DNA from 2 places in the Actinoallomurus acaciae genome. Region 2 is predicted to be linked to the other one. Evidence: riboswitches for the same ligand, from Rfam matches in the RefSeq annotation. Region 2 holds a riboswitch; the other holds the start of a gene.
The links. Region 2 has a riboswitch for glycine ahead of gcvT (glycine cleavage system aminomethyltransferase GcvT). Riboswitches for the same ligand answer to the same signal wherever they lie in the genome.
Positions count from the first base shown of each region.

Region 1: another riboswitch for glycine. It lies ahead of gcvP (aminomethyl-transferring glycine dehydrogenase); the one in region 2 lies ahead of gcvT (glycine cleavage system aminomethyltransferase GcvT).

Region 1 covers NZ_JBHLZP010000411.1:468-7,132, forward strand. The annotation lists gene gcvP (aminomethyl-transferring glycine dehydrogenase) at 1-2,620, opposite strand, end outside; glycine riboswitch at 2,739-2,853, opposite strand; glycine riboswitch at 2,854-2,951, opposite strand; gene ACFFNX_RS36635 (ABC transporter permease) at 3,021-3,854, opposite strand; gene ACFFNX_RS36640 (ATP-binding cassette domain-containing protein) at 3,854-4,816, opposite strand; gene ACFFNX_RS36645 (TetR/AcrR family transcriptional regulator) at 4,926-5,720, shown strand; partial or broken gene ACFFNX_RS36650 (TIGR00374 family protein) at 5,805-6,665, shown strand, end outside.
Region 2 covers NZ_JBHLZP010000019.1:15,728-22,392, reverse strand. The annotation lists gene ACFFNX_RS04760 (3-oxoacyl-ACP reductase) at 1-152, shown strand, start outside; gene ACFFNX_RS04755 (gamma-glutamyl-gamma-aminobutyrate hydrolase family protein) at 149-901, shown strand; gene ACFFNX_RS04750 (gamma-glutamyl-gamma-aminobutyrate hydrolase family protein) at 997-1,710, shown strand; gene ACFFNX_RS04745 (alpha/beta hydrolase family protein) at 1,953-3,176, shown strand; gene ACFFNX_RS04740 (hypothetical protein) at 3,182-3,811, opposite strand; glycine riboswitch at 3,884-3,981, shown strand; glycine riboswitch at 3,986-4,064, shown strand; gene gcvT (glycine cleavage system aminomethyltransferase GcvT) at 4,143-5,246, shown strand; gene gcvH (glycine cleavage system protein GcvH) at 5,243-5,626, shown strand; gene glyA (serine hydroxymethyltransferase) at 5,628-6,665, shown strand, end outside.

The sequences.
Region 1 (6,665 bases), on a different contig from region 2:
CGCCGGAGGCCACCCGCTCGATCTCCCGCCGGATCTCGATCAACGCGTCGCAGAAGCGGTCGAGTTCGGCGCGGTCCTCGCTCTCGGTCGGCTCGACCATCAGCGTGCCCGCCACCGGGAAGGCGAGGGTCGGGGCGTGGATGCCGTAGTCGATGAGCCGCTTGGCGACGTCCTCGGCGGTGACCTTGGTCTCCTTGGTGATCTTCCGGATGTCGATGATGCACTCGTGGGCGACGAGGCCGCCCCGGCCGGTGAAGAGCACCGGGTAGTGGCCGTCGAGCCGCTTGGCGACGTAGTTGGCGGCCAGCACCGCCACCTCGGTCGCCTCGCGCAGCCCGTCGGCGCCCATCATCGCGATGTAGGTCCACGAGATCGGCAGGATGCCCGCCGAGCCCCACGGGGCCGCCGAGATCGGACCGCTGCCCGTCTCCGGACCGGCCTCGGGCCGCAGCGGGTGGTTGGGCAGGAACGGCACGAGGTGCTCGCGCACGCCCACCGGGCCGACGCCCGGCCCCCCGCCGCCGTGCGGGATGCAGAAGGTCTTGTGGAGGTTCAGGTGCGACACGTCGGCGCCGAACTCCCCGAGGCGCGCCAGCCCGACGAGGGCGTTGAGGTTGGCGCCGTCGACGTAGACCTGGCCGCCCGCCTCGTGCACGCTCTCGCAGACCTCGGTGATCGTCTCCTCGTAGATGCCGTGCGTCGAGGGGTACGTCACCATGATCGCGGCGAGGTCGTCGCGGTACTTGTCGATCTTGGCGTGCAGGTCGTCGAGGTCGATGTCGCCGCTGTCGGTGCTCTTCACCACGACCACCCGCATCCCGGCCATCACCGCGCTGGCGGCGTTCGTGCCGTGCGCCGAGGACGGGATCAGGCAGACGTTCCGGTGGCTCTCGCCGCGTGAGGCGTGGTAACCGTGCACGGCGAGCAGGCCGGCCAGCTCCCCCTGCGAGCCGGCGTTGGGCTGCACCGACACCTTGGCGTACCCGGTGATCTCGGCCAGCCACGACTCGAGCTCGCCGATCAGATCGACGTACCCCCGCGCCTGCTCCAGCGGGGCGAACGGGTGGATCTGCGCGAACTCCGGCCAGGTGATCGGCTCCATCTCGGCCGTGGCGTTCAGCTTCATCGTGCAGGAGCCGAGCGGGATCATGGAGCGGTCCAGCGCGATGTCCTTGTCCTGGAGGCGGCGCAGGTAACGCAGCATCGCCGTCTCCGACCGGTGCGCGTGGAACACCGGGTGGGTGAGGAACCCGCTCTCGCGGCGCAGCTCCGGCGGGATCGCCTCGTGCCGGAAGAGGCCGAGGCGCTCCTCCTTCAGCCCGAACGCCCGCCACACGGCGGCGACGTGCTCCTGGGTGGTCGTCTCGTCGCAGGCGATGCCGACGTGGTCGTCGTCGACGAGACGGAGGTTGACGCCACCCTCCAGCGCGGCGTTCACGACCGCGCGTGCGCGGCCCGGAACACGTGCGAGGACGGTGTCGAAGAAGGCGTCGTGCACGACCTCGACGCCCAGGGCGCCCAGGCCGCCGCGCAGCAGGGTCGCGCGCTCGTGGACCCGCTCGGCGATGCCCGTCAGGCCCTCGGGGCCGTGGTAGACGGCGTACATGCTCGCCATCACGGCGAGCAGCACCTGGGCGGTGCAGATGTTGCTGGTGGCCTTCTCGCGGCGGATGTGCTGCTCACGGGTCTGCAGCGCGAGCCGGTACGCCTGACCGCCGTCGGCGTCGAGCGAGACGCCGACGAGCCGTCCGGGAAGCTGGCGCTGGATGCCGTCGCGCACCGACATGTAGCCGGCGTGCGGGCCGCCGAAGCCGTACGGCACGCCGAAGCGCTGCGTGGTGCCGACCGCGATGTCGGCGCCGGACTCCCCCGGCGGCCGGAGCAGCGTCAGGGCGAGCAGGTCGGCGGCGACCACGACCTGGGCACCGCGTCCGTGCGCCGCCTCGGTGAGGGGCGACAGGTCGCGTACCGCGCCGCTCGCGCCCGGGTACTGCAGCAGCACGCCGAAGAAGTCGCCCTCCGGCAGTCCCGCGGACGTGTCGGCGACGACGACCTCGATGCCCAGCGGCACCGCCCGGGTGCGGATCACCTCGGCGGTCTGCGGCAGGACGTCGGCGTCGACGAGGAAGGCGTCGCCGCTCCCCCGCGGCGCGACGCGGTGCGCCAGCGTCATCGCCTCGGCGGCGGCGGTGCCCTCGTCCAGCAGCGAGGCGTTCGCGACCGGCAGCCCGGTCAGGTCGCTCACCATCGTCTGGAAGTTCAGCAGCGCCTCGAGCCGCCCCTGGGAGATCTCCGGCTGGTACGGCGTGTAGGCGGTGTACCAGCCGGGGTTCTCCAGGACGTTGCGCAGGATCACGCCCGGGGTGATCGTGCCGTGGTAGCCGAGACCGATCATCGAGGTGAGGACCTGGTTGCGGGCGGCCAGCTCACGCAGCCGCGCCAGCGCCTCCACCTCGCTGAGCGCGGGCGGCAGGTCGAGCGGGCGGTCGGTGCGGATCCGGGCGGGCACGGCCGCGTCCACGAGCGCGCCGACACCGTCGTACCCGGCGGCCTCGGCCATCGAGGCGCGTTCGGCCGGTGAGGGTCCGATGTGGCGGGCGGCGAACGGAACCTCGGTCATGGGCCTTTCGGAGGGTGTGACCACCCGGGCCGTGTCTTCGATTCCGTCGCTGCGCTCGGTCATGGCAAGCCTCCAGGCGGGTCGGGGCGCGAGCACCACCGGGCATGCCCGATGGTGGGTCTCCCCCTCTGTCACCTGAACCTGAGAGCTTCACCGCGGCGAGCGCGGCTTGCACCTTCGGTGAGGATCGGCGGCCGGCGGTGCGGCCTCCGGGTCCCGCTTTCCAGAGGTGCCTCGCCCGTGCGGTCCTTTTGCCTGAGAGGTTCCGGGGAGGTTTGCTCCTTCGGCGCCCCTGCGCTGGCTGCACCGGGGTCTCTCCCGCACGGGTTCGACGGCGATCTCCACCCTACCGGAGGCTTATTGCCACGACGTTAAGCGCGGGCCGTTCCGACCGTAAAGGTCAGCGGTTCAGGGTGCGGAAGCGGCGGACGGTCAACGGGACGAAGATCACGAGTAGCACGCCGGACCAGATCAGCGTCGCCGCGACCGGGTGCCGCAGCGGCAGGGCGGCGTGCGCCGTGACGACGCCCGGGTTGCCGAAGAGGCCGCGGCAGGCGGCGACCATCGCGCTGACCGGGTTCCAGTCGGAGATCGCCCGCAGCCAGTCCGGCATGCCCGCCGTCGGCACGAAGGAGTTCGACAGCATCGACACCGGGAAGATCAGGGGGACCATCTGGTCGGCGGTCTCCTCGTTCTTCACCAGCAGGCCGCAGAGCACCCCGGCCCACGAGAGCGCGTACCGCAGGAAGATGAGCAGGCCGAAGGCCGCGAGCGCCCGCGGCAACCCCTCATGGATCCGCCAGCCGACGGCCAGCCCGCAGCCGATCATGATGACCATGCCGGCGAGGCCGACGATAATGTCGCCGCCGACCTGGCCGAACGGCACCGCCGACCGGGCCATCGGCATCGAGCGGAACCGGTCCATGACCCCTTTGGAGGCGTCGGTGGCCACCGCGACCATCGTGGTCATGAAGCTGGTCATCGTGGTCATCGCGAACAGGCCGGGCATGAGGTACTCCCGGTAGTTGCCGCCGCCGGGGACCTTGATCGCGCTGCCGAAGACGTAGCCGAACAGCACGATCAGGATCGCGGGGAAGACCAGCGCGCCGACCAGCTCCCCGGGCTGGGACTTGAGCTGGACGAGGTTGCGCCACACCAGGGTGACGCCGTCGGTGAGGGTCCAGCGGAGCCGGACCAGGCGGCCGGTCGGCGCGGTGGGGGCGTGGAGGGCCATCAGACGCTCACCTTCTCTTCGGTCTCTTCGGGCCTGCCGGTCAGGCGGAGGAACACCTCATCGAGGGTGGGGCGCCTCAGCGCGACGTCCTCGACCCCGACGCCGGCGCGGTCCAGCTCCCGCACGACGGCGGGCAGGGTGACGGAGCCCGCGGAGACGGGGACGCTCACCCGGCGGGACTCCGGGTCGGCGTCCGGCTCGCCGATCCGGGAGAGCACGGCGACGGCGTCGCCTAGCACGTCGGTGCCGGACACGACGACGTCGACGCGGCTGCCGATCTCGGCCTTCAGCTCGTCCGGCGTGCCCGACGCGATCACCCGCCCCTGGTCGACGACCGCGACCCGGTCGGCGAGCTGGTCGGCCTCGTCGAGGTACTGCGTGGTCAGCAGCACGGTCGTGCCGTCGGCGACCAGCTCGCGGATGGTCTCCCAGATCTCGCCGCGGCTGCGCGGGTCCAGCCCGGTCGTCGGCTCGTCCAGGAAGAGCACCGGCGGCGCGGTGATCAGGCTGGAGATCAGGTCGATCCGGCGGCGCATGCCGCCGGAGTAGGTCTTGACGTAGCGGTCCCCCGCGTCCGCGAGGCCGAACCGCTCCAGCAGCTCGTCCGCGCGCCGCCGGGCGGCCTTCGGCGACAGGTGGTACAGGCGGCCGAACAGCCGCAGGTTGTCCCGCCCGCTGAGCTTCTCGTCCATCGAGGCGTGCTGGCCGGCCAGGCCGATGCGGTAGCGCACCTCGTCCGCGTCGCGGACCACGTCGTACCCGGCGACCCGCGCCTGCCCGGCGTCGGGCAGCGTGAGCGTCGACAGGATCCGCACGGTCGTGGTCTTGCCCGCACCGTTCGGGCCGAGCAGGCCGAAGACGGCGCCCTTCGGCACCTCCAGGTCGACCCCGCGCAGCGCCTCCGTCCGGCCGAACCGCTTGCGCAGCCCCTCGGCCCAGACGGCCGACTCCGAACTCGTCATCTCAGGTTCCCTCATCTTGATTGCGTACGGCGTACTCTGTGTGTGTACAACGTACGCTCAACTGCGTACGTTGTACAAGCCGCTACGTTGTACTCGTGGGAGGGCGGAATTGACTGACGCGAAGGACTCCGCGTACGACCAGCGGCTCGAGGGTTTCCGCAAGGCCGTCACGGAGTTCGAGACCCAGCGGGCCGAGGGCCGTCTCAAGCCGACGCTCTGGGAGCGTCTCGAAGGCTCCACCCGCGGTCCGCGCCCGGCCCTGACGCATCAGCAGATCGCCGTCGCCGCCGTCGAGATCGCCGACGCCGAGGGGCTGAGCGCCGTGTCCATGCGGCGCCTCGCCGAACGCCTGGGCGTCGCCACCATGGGCCTGTACCGCTACGTCACCGGCAAGGACGAGATCTATGAGCTGATGCTCGACACGGTCGCGGCCGAGGTCATCCTGCCCGACGGAGACTGGCGCGAGGTCGCCGACGCGTACGCCCGCCAGTACCGCGGGCTCAGCCTGCGTCACCCGTGGACGATCCAGGCCCACGCCCGTGTCCCGGCCACGCTGTCCCCCAACAACGCGACGCTCATCGAACAGGCGCTCACCTCCGTCGAGGGCCTCGGCCTCGACGTCGACGCGATGATGGCGGTGTTCGGCACGGTGAACTCCTTCACGCGCGGCGCCGTCTCCGCCGAGATCGCCCAGCGGGAGGTCCTGGAGCGCAACGACTGGAAGTCCGACGACGACGCGCGGATGGCGTTCCTGCCGTGGGTGCGGTGGATGCTGGAGTCGGGCCGCTTCCCCGCGCTGAGCCGCTACATCATCGACGGATCGAACGAGGACGACGCCGAGTGGCAGTTCGAGTTCGGCCTCAAGTGCGTACTCGATGGCATCGCCGCCCGGCTCGGCATCTGACGCCCCGCCGTACGAACGCGGACGAACCCACGCAGGGGGACATCCCGCCGATAACCGAGCTGCCGGGCTGGGAAGATTCACCTCGTGCCCGCTAACGAATCCCCCGACCGGCCGCACGACGGTGACATGCTGACGCGGCCACGCGGCGAAGTCCCGAGCGGCGCGGCGACCGACCCCCTGGTCGAGGAGCCCTCGCTGCCGGCCCGTATCCGCCGGACCGCCGACGCCTTCCGGTTCCTGGTGTCCGTCGGCGTCATCGGGCTGATCCTCGGGCTCGCCCACGTGGCCCGCCAGACGACCACCGGTCTGTCCTCCGACATCACGCACGGCACCGAGCAGGCGCCGCATCTGATCCTCACCCTGGCCGGGCTCGCCTCCGGCATCGTCGTGCTCGCCGTGCCGGTCGCGTTCGGCGTCGAGCGCGTCATCCACCGCGACGGCCTGCGCATCGCGATCGGCGTGCTCGCCGCGGTCCTGGCTCTCGGCGTGTCGCTGGCGGTGGACTCCTGGGTCACCGCCGCAGGCATGCGCGACCTCGCGTGGTACCTCACGTGGAAGCGGCACGGCGGCTGGTTCCCCGGCCCGGCGCACATCGACATCACCCCGGTCATCGCCTACGTCACCGCCGTACGGCTGTCCGGCCGTACGCGCTGGCAGGCCGTGACCTGGACGGTCGTCGGCCTGGACGCGATCGCCTCGCTCACCGCCGGCGCCATCACGCCGCTCGCGCTCGTCACGACCTACCTCATCGGGCGCGCCGTCGGGTACGGCACCCTGTACGCGGCCGGCTCGCCCAACACGCGGCCACCGGGCCACGCGGTGATGACGGCGCTGCGGCGGGTCGGCCTGGAGCCGGTCCGCGCCGCCCGGACCTCCGAAGACCACGACGAGTTCCGCAGCTACGGCGCCACGCTCGCCGACGGCCGCACCATCGACGTGACCGTG
Region 2 (6,665 bases):
TCGTGCACATCCCGGTCGGGCGGTTCGCCGAGGCGAGCGAGATCGCCGCGGCCGTGGCGTTCCTGGCCAGCGACGACGCCTCATTCATCACGGCCTCGGAGTTCCTCGTGGACGGCGGGATCTCCGGCGCGTACGTCACTCCTCTGCCGTGACCGCGCCCATCGTCGGGGTCACGTCGTACGTCGAGCCGGCGCGGTTCACGGTCTGGGAGACGACGGCGACGCTGCTGCCGCACGCGTACGTCGAGCAGATCGTCCGGGCCGGTGGGCAGCCCGTGCTGCTGCCGCCGGCCGGCGACCCGTCCTCGGCGCTGCCGCGCCTCGACGCGCTCGTGCTGTCCGGCGGCGGCGACCTGAACCCCGCGGCGTACGGCGCGGCGCCGCACGAGCGGACCGGCTACGTCCGCGACCTCCGCGACGAGGCCGAGTTCGCCCTCGTGCGCGGCACGCTGGACCGCGACCTGCCCTTCCTCGGCGTCTGCCGCGGTCTCCAGGTGCTCAACGTCGCGCTGGGCGGCACGCTCCACCAGCACGTGCCGGACGTGGTCGGCGACGTCCGGCACTCACCCGCCCCGGGGGTCTACGGCCGGTTCCCGGTGAAGGTCGAACCGGGTACGCGGCTGGCCGCGGCGCTCGGCGCGGAGACGGTCGCGGTGTCGCACTACCACCATCAGGCGATCGACCGGCTCGGGGCGGGACTGACCGCGACCGCGTGGTCCGACGACGGCCTGATCGAGGCCGCCGAGGCCGACGACCGCGCGTTCACGCTCGGCGTCCAGTGGCACCCGGAGGTCGACGGGTGCCTGCCCCTGTTCCGCGCCCTGGTCGCGGCGGCGGACGGGCGTCCCGGTCAGCGGCAGGTCAAATCGCGGCCAGGCGAGATCCAGGTCGGTGGGGCGTGACGTCGCGTCACGCTTTCATCTGTTGCCGTGAGTGAGCGAAGCGAGCGAGCCGACGGGCGCGGCACTCTGGTCACGGGACCGGCGAAGGAGATCCGGTGACCAGACCTGTGATCGGCGTCAGCGCCTACGCCGAACGGGCGCGCTGGGCGGCGTGGGACATGCCCGCCAGCGTCGTGCCCCAGCGTTATCTCGACAAGGTCCTGTCGGCCGGCGGGACGCCGGTGGTCCTGCCGGCCCTTCCCGGCGTCGACGGCGTGCTGTCCCGCCTCGACGGGCTGTTGCTCGTCGGCGGCGGCGACATCGACCCGGCGCGCTACGGCGGGGTCCCGCACCGGGCGAACGGTCCGGTCAACGCCGTCCGTGACGCCGCCGAGCTGGCCCTGCTGCGGGAGGCGCTGGCGCTGCGGCTGCCGATCCTCGGCATCTGCCGCGGCCTCCAGCTCATGAACGTGGCCCTCGGCGGCACGCTGCACCAGCACGTGCCGGACGTCGTCGGCCACGAGGGGCACACGGGCGGCGAAGGCGTCTTCGTCCGGCACGACGTGCACCTGCACCCGCGTTGCGCCCTGGCCCGCGCGCTGAACCGTACGACTCTGGACGTCCCGAGCCTGCACCACCAGGCGATCGACCGGCTCGGCCGGGGCCTCACGGCCTGCGCGTGGGCCGGAGACGGCCTGATCGAGGCCGCCGAGCTGGACGGGCACCCGTTCACGGTCGGCGTCCAGTGGCACCCGGAGGCCGACGCGGAGGTGGAGATCTTCTCCGCGCTGGTGGCGGCCGCCTCGGTCCCCGCGCCCGTCGCCGGGTGAGGGTCGCGAGCGCCGACCGCAGGTGAGCGCCGGTGATGTCGGCGTCCTGCGGCCCGGGCCCGGACGCGGGGAACCACGACGCCCGGCACCGTCAGGGGCGTCGGCCGACCCCCACGACTCTCGCCCGGTCCTCGGGAACGGTTCGGAAAAGCCGAACCCACGACCGGCGTGGTGGCACGATTCCGCCGCCGCGCCCGGCCGGCCAGCATGAAGGCCATCCCCACGACACCGGAGGTCCTCTCATGCGCGGTTCCCGTCTCATCGGCGGTCTCCTGGCGGGCGGGCTCGCCACGGCCGCTCGCGGGACGGCCGGGCGGACCGTCTCCTCGACCTTGCCTCTGCGGCCGAACGTCCACGCGGCGGCGTCCACGAAGGCGGCGCGGCTCACGCTGCCGCCGCCCAGCGGCCCGGACGACGTCGGTACGGTCGCGCTGCGCCTGGTCGACGGGTCGCGGCACGACCCGTGGGTGCCCGCGCAGGCGTACCGGGAGCTGATGGTCAGCGTCTTCTACCCGGCGCGCGACGCCGCCGCGTACCCGCTCGCGCCGCAGATGACCCCGGCCGCGGCCGAGCACTTCGACGCCTCGCTCGGCACCCCCGTGCACCAGGGCCTGGGGCTCAAGCCCGGAACGGCCGACTGGGGCGCCACGATGACCCACTCCCACCAGGGCGCGCCCGTGGCGGCCGGCCGCCACCCGGTCGTGCTGTACTCCCCCGGCCTGGGCGACCCGCGCACGCTCGGCACCACCTTCGCCGAGGACCTCGCCTCACGCGGCTACGTCGTCGTCACGATCGACCACACCTACGACGCGTCGGAGGTGGAGTTCCCCGGCGGCCGGGTCGAGCCGTTCAAGCTGCCCCTGGACGGCGACCTGATCGCCACGCTGAAGAAGGTCATGAGCGTCCGGGTCGCCGACACGCGGTTCGTGCTCGACCGGCTGACGACGTTGCCGGACGGGCTGGGCGCCGCCGTCGACACCGCGCGGATCGGCATGGCCGGCCAGTCGGCCGGCGGCTTCACCGCCCTGCAGACCCTGCACGACGACCCGCGCGTCCGAGCCGCCGCGGACCTCGACGGCACGGTCGGGTTCGACCAGAACGACGGCGGGCCCGGCCTGTCGCCGCTCGCCGAGAGCGGCCTGCGACGGCCGTTCCTGCTGATGGGCAGCCAGGCGAGCGACCACCACACCGTACGGTCGTGGGAGGCGCTGTGGGACCACAGCACCGGGTGGAAGCGCGACCTGCACCTGCGCGGCTCGGCACACCACACCTACACCGACCTGGAGTCGCTGGCGCCGCAGCTCAAGACGGACGCGGACACCGGCTGGATCGACTCCTCGCGAGCGGTCGCCGAGCAGCGGGCGTACCTGGCGGCCTTCTTCGACCGGTGGCTGCGCGGTCGTGACGACGACGGCCTGCTGGACCGGCCGTCGCCGCGGTATCCCGATGCGACCTTCGTACGGTGAGCCCGTCAGCAGGACGGGCGTACGGTACCGCGCCGCACGCGGGGGAGCTTGCCGGCGACGCTGATCTTCACGACCGAGGTCGCGTCGATCACGGTGCCGGCAGGAAGACCGGAGCGGGCCTTGGTCAGGACCGTGTCCGACCCGGGGTACCGCAGGGACCGCGCATCGAAGATCAGCTGCGAGGTCCGCGATTCGTCGAAGGGATCGTTCCGGCTGGTGAACTCGACCGCCTTTCCGGATCGGCCGAGGGAGTTCGAGGCGTGTGGGATCACCCGGGCTCCGGGCAACTCCGCGGCGAGGCGTAGGAGGTTGTATCCCCTGCCGTCCGCGCGCTCCCGCCACTGGTCGTGTACCCGCACGTAGCCGGGCGCCCGCAACTCCGCGTTGTTCTCCGGGAACTCCACCTGCCGGGACACGGTGTCGACGCGAACGTACTGGTGGGCCCGCGGATGGATGCCCGGTTCGGCCTCGGCCACCACGGCGGCCTGGTTCAGCAGCCGTGCCGCGGCGGCGTCCGGGGTCCCCATGGTCCCGCGTGCCGGCCGCCGGCGCCCAGCACGATCGTCGCCGCGGCCACCGTGGCCATCGATGAGCGTCGCGTCATCGACCTGAGCGGAGGCGAGCATGATCTTCACGGCCGACCGCCCAGGTGGGCGGGATGCGGGCTGTCGTCGCGCGACGGGCGCTGCTAGCCTGGCGGCAGCCGTTGATCCCACGCGGGAGAGCGCCCGGGCCGCCAGTCCGGGCCGCCGAAGGAGCAACTCCTCCCCGGAACCTCTCAGGCGACGAAGACCGCGCGGAGTAGGCGACCTCTGGAAAGCGGAGCGATGCTCCCGCCGAAGGTGCAAGCCCCCCCGGGGCGAAGCTCTCAGGCGCCGATGACAGAGGGGGAGGCGCCGAGACCGCAAGCGAACCAGTGGGACGATATGACCCCCGGATCGCCCGCGCGATAAGGAGCCTGCCGCGATGTCCGCTCCGGACACCAAGAAGACACCACTCCACGAGGTCCACGAGGGCCTCGGCGCCACCCTCACCGAGTTCGCCGGATATCTCATGCCGTTGCGCTATGGCAGCGAGACGGCCGAGCACCAGGCGGTCCGGACCAGCGCCGGACTGTTCGACCTGTCCCACATGGGAGAGATCTTCGTGACCGGCCCGCAGGCCGGAGCGGCGCTCGACCACTCCCTCATCGGGCACCTGTCGGTGCTCGCCGTGGGCCGGGCGCGCTACACGATGATCTGTGCTGCCGAGGGCGGCGTCCTGGACGACCTGATCGTCTACCGGCTGGCGGCCGAGACCTACCTGGTCGTGGCCAACGCCGCGAACGCCGCCACCGTACGCTCCGAGTTGGTCGCGCGGTGCGAGAAGTTCGCCGAGGCCGCCGTCCACGACCGCTCCGACGCGTACGCGCTCGTCGCGATCCAGGGGCCGAAGGCCCACGAGATCCTGGCCAAGCTCACCGACGCCGCGCTCGGCGACCTGAAGTACTACGCGATCCTGCCCGGCGCGGTGTCCGGCGTCGACGCCCTGATCGCCCGCACCGGCTACACGGGCGAGGACGGCTTCGAGCTGTTCGTCTCCGCCGGCGACGCCGTGGCGGTCTGGGGCGCGCTGACCGAGGCCGGCGGCGACGACCTGCGGCCCTGCGGGCTGTCCGCACGCGACACGCTGCGCCTGGAGGCCGGGATGCCGCTGTACGGCAACGAGCTGACCGCCGAGACGACGCCGTTCGACGCGGGACTGGGCCGTACCGTCAAGTTCGAGAAGGGCGACTTCGTCGGGCGTGCCGCGCTGGCCGCGATCGCCGACGAGACGCCGAAGCGCACCCTCGTCGGGCTCGTCGCCAGAGGGCGGCGGGTGCCCCGGCACGGGTACGCCATCGTGGGATCAGACGGCACGCCGTGCGGAGTCGTGACCAGCGGCGCGCCATCCCCGACACTGGGCAAGCCCATCGCCATGGGCTATATCGACGCGGTCCACGCCGAAGACCCCGATCTCGCGGTGGACATCCGCGGCAAACATGAGCCGGTCGACAAGGTCGCCCTGCCTTTCTATAGGAGGACCCCGTGAGCAGCGTTCCCGAGACCCTTTCCTACACCGAAGAGCACGAGTGGATTACCGAGCCGTCCGACGGTGTTGTGACTGTGGGGATCACCGCCTACGCCGCCGAAGCCCTCGGTGACATCGTGTACGTCTCGTTGCCCCAGGAGGGCGCGACGGTGGAGGCCGGAGAGCCCTGTGGCGAGGCGGAGTCGACCAAGTCGGTGAGTGACATCTACGCGCCGGTGACGGGAGAGGTCGTGGCGGTGAACGGTGCGGTCGAGGAGGACCCGGCGGTGATCAATGCCGACCCGTACGGCGAGGGCTGGCTGCTCAAGATCCGCACTGATGGTGACAGCCCCGACCTGCTCGACGCCCCGGCCTACTCCAAGCTGATCGAGGAGGCGTGAGATGAACCTGTCCAACGCCCCTCTCGCCGAGGTCGACCCGGAGGTGGCCTCGGCCATCGCCGAGGAGTTGCGCCGCCAGCAGTCGACCCTGGAGATGATCGCCTCGGAGAACTTCGCCCCCGTGGGCGTGCTCGAGGCCCAGGGCTCGGTGATGACGAACAAGTACGCCGAGGGTTACCCGGGCCGCCGCTACTACGGCGGCTGTGAGTACGTCGACGTCACCGAGCAGCTCGCGATCGACCGCGCCAAGGCCCTGTTCGGCGCCGACCACGCGAACGTGCAGCCCCACTCGGGCGCGCAGGCCAACATCGCGGTGTACTTCGCGCTGCTCCAGCCGGGCGACACGATCCTGGGTCTGGACCTCGCCCACGGCGGGCACCTGACCCACGGCATGAAGATCAACTACTCCGGCAAGATGTTCAACGTCGCCGCCTACCACGTGGGCGAGGACGGCCTGGTCGACATGGACGAGGTCGCCCGGCTGGCACGCGAGCACCGGCCGAAGATGATCGTCGCCGGCTGGTCGGCGTACCCGCGGCAGCTCGACTTCCCCGCGTTCCGCCGCATCGCCGACGAGACGGGCGCGCTGTTCATGGTTGACATGGCGCACTTCGCCGGTCTGGTCGCCGCCGGGCTGCACCCCTCGCCGGTGCCGCACGCCGACGTCGTCACGAGCACGACGCACAAGACCCTCTGCGGGCCGCGCGGCGGCCTCATCCTGTGCCGCGAGGAGTTCGCCAAGAAGATCAACTCCGCGGTGTTCCCGGGCACGCAGGGCGGGCCGCTGGAGCACGTGATCGCCGCCAAGGCCGTGGCCCTGAAGATCGCCGCATCCGAGGAGTTCGCCGAGCGCCAGCGCCGTACGGTCGAGGGCGCGCGCGCCCTGGCCGCGCGGCTGACGCGCGAGGACGCCGCCAAGGCGGGCGTGAAGGTGCTGACCGGCGGCACCGACGTGCACCTGGTCCTGGTCGACCTGGTCGACTCCGAGCTGACCGGCCGCGACGCCGAGGACCGCCTGCACGACATCGGCATCACCGTC